Regions from separate parts of the Nonomuraea sp. NPDC050536 genome, predicted to be linked through region 1. Evidence: riboswitches for the same ligand, from Rfam matches in the RefSeq annotation. Region 1 holds a riboswitch; the other holds the start of a gene.

Region 1 (3,091 bases):
ACCACGGCTGATGGAGGGTCCGGCATGAACGTCGCCGACCTGCTCGACCGGGCCGACCTCGTGGTACTGGGCGGGCCCCTCGACAGCGGGCGCCAGGTCACCGGCGTGTCCGTGACCGAGCCCTTCCTCGGAGCGCTGGCCGTACGTCTCGACGGGGAGCGGACCGGGTGGCGGCTGGACGCCGACCTGAACCGCGCGGCCGAGGCAGGAGCCGCCGCGCTCGTCGTGCCGGGCGACGAGCCGCTGCTGCGTGGCACGCTGCTGCTGGCCGACCGCCTGCGCACGCCCGTGCTCGGCTGCCTGGGCGATCCGCTGGAGACGGCGGTACGGCTGGCCGTCCTGCTCGCGGCACCGGAGGTGGACGTGGCCCGGCGCGTGCTGGCCGCGCACCAGGTGCTCGACGCGGGCGGGCTCACCCTGGCCGAGCTACGCGACAGGGCCAGCGAGGTGTTGCACGCCGAGGTCACCGTGCTGGCCAGGGACGGCGCCGCGCTGCTCGGCCCCGCGGTGACGGCGCAGGTCAGGGTCGCGCTGCCGGTGCGCCAGCGGCTGGCGGGCGGCGGCGTGGCCGTGCCCGTGCTCGCCCCCGACGGCCGCAGCGCCGAGCTCTGGCTGGTCAGCCCCGGTACGGCGGGCGACGAGGAGGTCCTGGCCGTGGCCGCGGGAGCCGCGCAACGCTCGCTCGCGCTGCGCAGGGTCGAGCTGGAGCGCGACGCCCGCCGCCGTTCCGGCCTGCTCGGCGAGCTGCTCCAGTCGGGCGACGACGCGGGCCCGTCGCTGCGCAGGCGCGCGGCCGAGGCGGGCTGGGCGCTGGACGGCTGGCACACCGGCATCCGCTTCGGCGCCAGCCGGCCCGTCGACGTGGTGACCTCCACGAGCGACATCGTCTCCGCCCTGGCCGCGGAGGGGATCGAGGCGGTCGTGGTCGCCGAGGACGGCGGCTGGGTGGCGTGGGTGACCACCACCGCCGAGCCCGGCACCGACGCCGTCGATCGGCTCGCCGCCGGGGTACGGCAGGCGCAGCGCCACCTGGCCGACCTGGACCTGCTCGTCGGCATGGCCAGGCCGCACCCGGGCCCCGGCGGCATCGCCCGCACCCTGTCGGAGGCCCGCGACGCCGCCCGCCTGGCCGGGTCCCGGGCGGAGACGGGCAGGTTCCTGCACGTGGACCGGCTCGGGCTGGCCCAGCTCCTGCTCGCCTGGACCCGCACCGACACCTTCGTGCCCGCGGCCAGATCGCTCCTGGCCACCCTCTCGCCCGAACTGGTCGAAACGCTCACGGTCTACCTGGACGCCGAGTCCTCCCTGATCGAGGCCGCGGCCGTGCTGGGCGTCCACCGCAACACCATCGCCCGGCGGGTCGCCAGGATCGAGAGCCTCCTCGGCGTCGACCTCGCCGACGCGGACACCCGCCTCGCCCTCCACCTGGCCTGCCGCGTCAGCACCTCCCCCTCCTAGCTCCGGTCATGGCAGGTCGGACCAGGTGACCAGTCCGTGGCTCCGCTGAAATCTGCCGGACGGCATACGCGCCGCCCCTTGCGCGGACCCGGGTGTTCCGGGTTACGGTGGGCGCCGACCGAACGCGGGAGCCCGGTGTGACCGGGCTGAGAGGACGGCTACATCAGCCGCCGACCGCCAGAACCTGCTCCGGGTAATGCCGGCGAAGGGAGTTTCCGCGATGAGCGACGCGTGCTTTTCCAAGATCTACTCTGGTGATCTTCGCGTGCCGATGCGGCTGGTGCACCTGTCCGACGGCACGAGCGTCACGCTCTACGACACGTCCGGGCCCTACACCGACCCGGACGTGCAGGTCGACGTCGCCCGGGGCCTGGCGCCGCTGCGCGAGGGGTGGATCCTCGACCGGAGCGACGTCGCGCGCTACGGAGGAAGGCCCGTGCCGGCCGGGCTCCAGGGCGAGCGGCGGCACCCGCTGCGCGCCACCGGGGCGCCGGTGACCCAGCTCGCCTACGCCAGGCGCGGCCAGATCACCAAGGAGATGGAGTTCGTCGCGGTCCGCGAGGGCGTCACGCCCGAGTTCGTCCGCACCGAGGTGGCGGCGGGCAGGGCGATCATCCCGGCCAACGTCAACCACCCCGAATCCGAGCCCATGATCATCGGCCGCAACTTCCTCGTGAAGATCAACGCCAACATCGGCAACTCCGCGGTCACCTCCTCCATCCAGGAGGAGGTGGAGAAGATGACCTGGGCCACCCGCTGGGGCGCCGACACCGTCATGGACCTGTCCACCGGCCGCGACATCCACACCACCCGCGAGTGGATCATCCGCAACTCACCGGTGCCGATCGGCACCGTCCCGATCTACCAGGCGCTGGAGAAGGTCGACGGGCGCCCGGAGGAGCTGTCGTGGGAGATCTACCGCGACACCCTCGTCGAGCAGTGCGAGCAGGGCGTCGACTACGTCACCGTGCACGCGGGGGTACGGCTGGCCCACGTGCCCCTCACCGCCGGGCGCAAGACCGGCATCGTCTCGCGCGGCGGCGCGATCATGGCCGCCTGGTGCCTGGCGCACCACCGGGAGAGCTTCCTGTACGAGCATTTCGAGGAGATGTGCGAGCTGCTCGCCTCCTACGACGTGGCCTTCTCCCTGGGTGACGGGCTGCGCCCCGGCTCGATCGCCGACGCCAACGACGAGGCCCAGTTCGCCGAGCTGCGCACTCTCGGCGAGCTCAGCGGGCTCGCGCGCGCCCACGACGTCCAGGTCATGATCGAGGGCCCCGGCCACGTACCCATGCACAAGATCAAGGAGAACGTCGACCTGCAGCGCGAGCTCTGCGACGACGCCCCCTTCTACACCCTCGGCCCCCTCGTGACCGACATCGCCCCCGGCTACGACCACATCACCTCCGGCATCGGCGCCGCCATGATCGGCTGGTACGGCACGGCCATGCTCTGCTACGTCACTCCCAAGGAACACCTGGGCCTGCCGGGCAAGGACGACGTCAAGACCGGCGTGATCACCTACAAGATCGCCGCCCACGCCGCCGACCTGGCCAAGGGACACCCGCTGGCGCAGACGTGGGACGACGCGCTGTCCGGCGCGCGCTTCGAGTTCCGCTGGGAGGACCAGTTC
Region 2 (3,091 bases), on a different contig from region 1:
GCACGGCAAGTTCCTCGACCTGGACTGTGACGGGCTGCACCTGATCTTCCACCTGGCCAGGGCGGGCTGGCTGCGTTGGAGGGAGGATCTGTCCGGCGCCAAGCCGGTCCGCCCCGGCAAGGGTCCTCTCGCGGTCCGGGTACGGCTGTCGCCGAACGAGCTGGGCCTGGCGCCGGGGTTCGAGCTGACCGAGGCGGGCACGCAGAAACGGCTGGCCGTCTATGTCACCAAGGATCCGCATGAGGTGCCCGGCATCGCCACGCTCGGGCCCGACCCGCTGGGCGAGGCGTTCACGGTCGAGGTGCTCAAGGGGATCTTGGGCGGTAGCCGTACGCAGATCAAGGGGTTGCTGCGCGACCAGAAGGTGATCGCGGGGATCGGCAACGCCTACTCCGACGAGGTGCTGCACGCGGCGAAGATGTCGCCGTTCAAGATCGCGTCCTCGCTGACCGACGCACAGGTCGCCGACCTGCACGAGGCCATCGTGACCACGCTCAGGGACGCCGTCGAGCGGGCGCACGGGCTGGCGGCCAAGGACCTCAAGGCCGAGAAGAAGTCCGGGCTGCGCGTGCACAACAGGGCCGGGCAGCCGTGCGACGTGTGCGGCGACACGATCCGCGAGGTGTCGTTCGCCGACTCCTCGCTGCAGTACTGCCCGACCTGCCAGACCGGTGGGAAGCCGCTGGCCGACCGCCGCATGTCCAAGCTGCTGAAATGATGGAAGCATGACGGTTCCCGAGATCGAAGCCGGCGACTTCCCGGCCGACGGCTACCTACTCGACGTGCGCGAGCAGGAGGAATGGGTGGCGGGACACGCGCCCGAGGCCGTGCACATCCCGATGTCCGAGATCCAGGGCAGGGTGGACGAGGTCCCCGCCGACCGCACCGTTTACGTGGTGTGCCGGGTGGGCGGCCGCTCGTTCCAGGTCGCGGCGTGGCTGACCCAGCTCGGGCACGAGGCCGTCAACGTGGGCGGCGGCATGCAGTCCTGGGAGGCCTCCGGCAAGCAGATGGTCAGCGAGTCCGGTCAGCCGCCCTTCGTGGCCTAGCTCTCCCCGGGGGGTAGTTGCCCGAGGGGGAATGGTGCATCATAGGGGCGCACGCCAGGACAAACCGGCGGGCGATCACAGCTGAACCGCGGGAGCTTGGGGCAACCAGGCTGAGAGGGCAGATACCGCTGCTGCCGACCGCATGAACCTGTCCGGGTAATGCCGGCGTAGGGAGAGTGCGATGACGGACGTCGTCGATGATGCGAAGCATGCCGAAGTTCCGCTGACCCTCGAGGGCGCTCCGCCGCCCAAGACCCTCGGCGTGCTCGACCAGGGGGCGCTGTGGGCCAACCTCGGCGTCAGCCTCCTGGGCTTCTCAGGAGCGCTGCTGCTCCTCGAACCGATCAAGGGCCTGCGGCTCTCGGTGCCCGCTGCGCTGGTCGCGGCGGTCGTCGGGAGCCTGATCGGATCGGCCATGGTGGGCCTGTCCGCGATCCCCGGCACCCAGACGGGGCGGCCGGCGATGGTCCTGCTCCGCGGCCTGTTCGGAGCCAGGCTCTCCTACCTGCCCACGGCGCTGAACATCGTGCAGATGCTCGGCTGGGGCGCCTTCGAGCTCTGGGTGATCGCCACTTCCGCCCAGGCCGTGTTCGGGGCGGCCGTGCCGTACTGGCTGCTGGTGATCGCGGCGGGGGCGCTCACGACCGCGCTAACCATCTGGCCGCTGGGAGCGGTCAGGATCCTGCGGCGCTACGTCACTATCGGAGTGATCGTCTCGCTCGTCTGGTTCGCCGTGGCGTTCCTGCGGGAGGCCCCTCCGCAGAGCGGGGGATCCTGGACGGCGTTCGCGCCCGCCGTGGACTACGTGATCGCGCTGTCGGTGTCGTGGGTGCCGATGGCGGCCGACTTCGCCCGGCACTCGCGCTCCAGCGGAGCCGCCTTCACCGGCGTGGTCGGCGGTTACAGCATCGCCCAGGTCGCCTGCCTGGGGCTGGGGATCTACGCGGTGGCGATGGGCGAGGGGTTCACACCGTTCATCGCGGCGCCGCTGGGAGTGCTGTTCTTCTCGATCCTGATCCTGCGCGAGACCGACCAGTCCTTCGCCAACAACTACTCCACGACCATGTCGCTGCAGAACCTGCTGCCTCGGATCGACCGGCGCATTCTCTCCGGCACGATCGGCGTGATCACCGTCGGGATCGCCCTGCTGGTGGACGTGAACTCCTACGGCGCCTTCCTCGGCGTGATCGGGGCGGTGTTCGTGCCGATGTTCGCCGTGCTGGCCGTCGACTACTTCCTGCTCGGTGGGGCCAGGAACTGGGACACCTCCGAGGAGGCGCCCGCCCGCTGGTCCATGCTGATCCCCTGGGCGCTGGGGTTCGTCGCCTACTGGCTGACCACGTCCACGCCGACCGTCGAGGCATGGGACGCCTTCTGGCAGCCCATGCGCGATGCGATCAGGCAGCCGTGGATGAACGGCGCGCTCGGCGCGGCGCTGGTGGCAGCGCTGGTGACGCTGGCTATCGGCCTGCCAAGGCGCGGGCTTCGACGTTGAGCAGGTGGCGCTTGGCGGCCGCGCCCCCGGGGTAGTCGCCGAGCTCGCCGCCCTCACGCACGACGCGGTGCGACGGCACGATCACGCACACGGGGTTGGCGTTGACCGCGTTGCCGACCGCGCGCAGCGCGCGCGGCCGCCCGATGCGCTCGCCGATCTCCTCCAGGGCGATGGCCGTGCCGTACGGCACAGCCATCGTCTTCTGCAGCACCGTGCGCGCGAACGGCGTGGCCAGCGCCAGGTCCACCGGCGTGGCGAAGGTCCGCAGGCGCCCGGAGAAGTAAGCGTCAAGCTCCCTGCGCACCGGGTCGAGCCGCCCGGGGTTCGGCCCGATGAAGGTGCCCACGTGCCGGCTCAGCTGCTCGAACACGCTGTTCTCTGGCTCGAAGCTGCAGGCCACGATGCCCCTCGCGGTCATGGCCAGCACGAGCCTGCCGACCGCGCCGTCGTAGGTGCCGAAGGCGATGTCGGGCGGAGTTTCGCCCCGATACGTGCCCGATGTCACCCGCAACAGCGCATCGAGGTCGTCAGCCGACATACCCTCACC

Evidence for each region. Region 1 has a riboswitch for thiamine pyrophosphate ahead of thiC (phosphomethylpyrimidine synthase ThiC). Riboswitches for the same ligand answer to the same signal wherever they lie in the genome.
Region 2: it holds a riboswitch for thiamine pyrophosphate, as region 1 does, so the genes downstream of both, ACIBHX_RS42335 (purine-cytosine permease family protein) here and thiC (phosphomethylpyrimidine synthase ThiC) in region 1, are expected to answer to the same signal.

The regions. Positions count from the first base shown of each region.
Region 1 covers NZ_JBITHD010000019.1:120,981-124,071, reverse strand. Annotated here, with positions in the region: gene ACIBHX_RS39855 (DUF917 domain-containing protein) at 1-28, shown strand, start outside; gene ACIBHX_RS39850 (PucR family transcriptional regulator) at 25-1,458, shown strand; TPP riboswitch at 1,573-1,686, shown strand; gene thiC (phosphomethylpyrimidine synthase ThiC) at 1,679-3,091, shown strand, end outside.
Region 2 covers NZ_JBITHD010000022.1:78,501-81,591, forward strand. Annotated here, with positions in the region: gene ACIBHX_RS42325 (Fpg/Nei family DNA glycosylase) at 1-718, shown strand, start outside; gene ACIBHX_RS42330 (rhodanese-like domain-containing protein) at 726-1,049, shown strand; TPP riboswitch at 1,128-1,241, shown strand; gene ACIBHX_RS42335 (purine-cytosine permease family protein) at 1,231-2,544, shown strand; gene ACIBHX_RS42340 (methylated-DNA--[protein]-cysteine S-methyltransferase) at 2,510-3,082, opposite strand.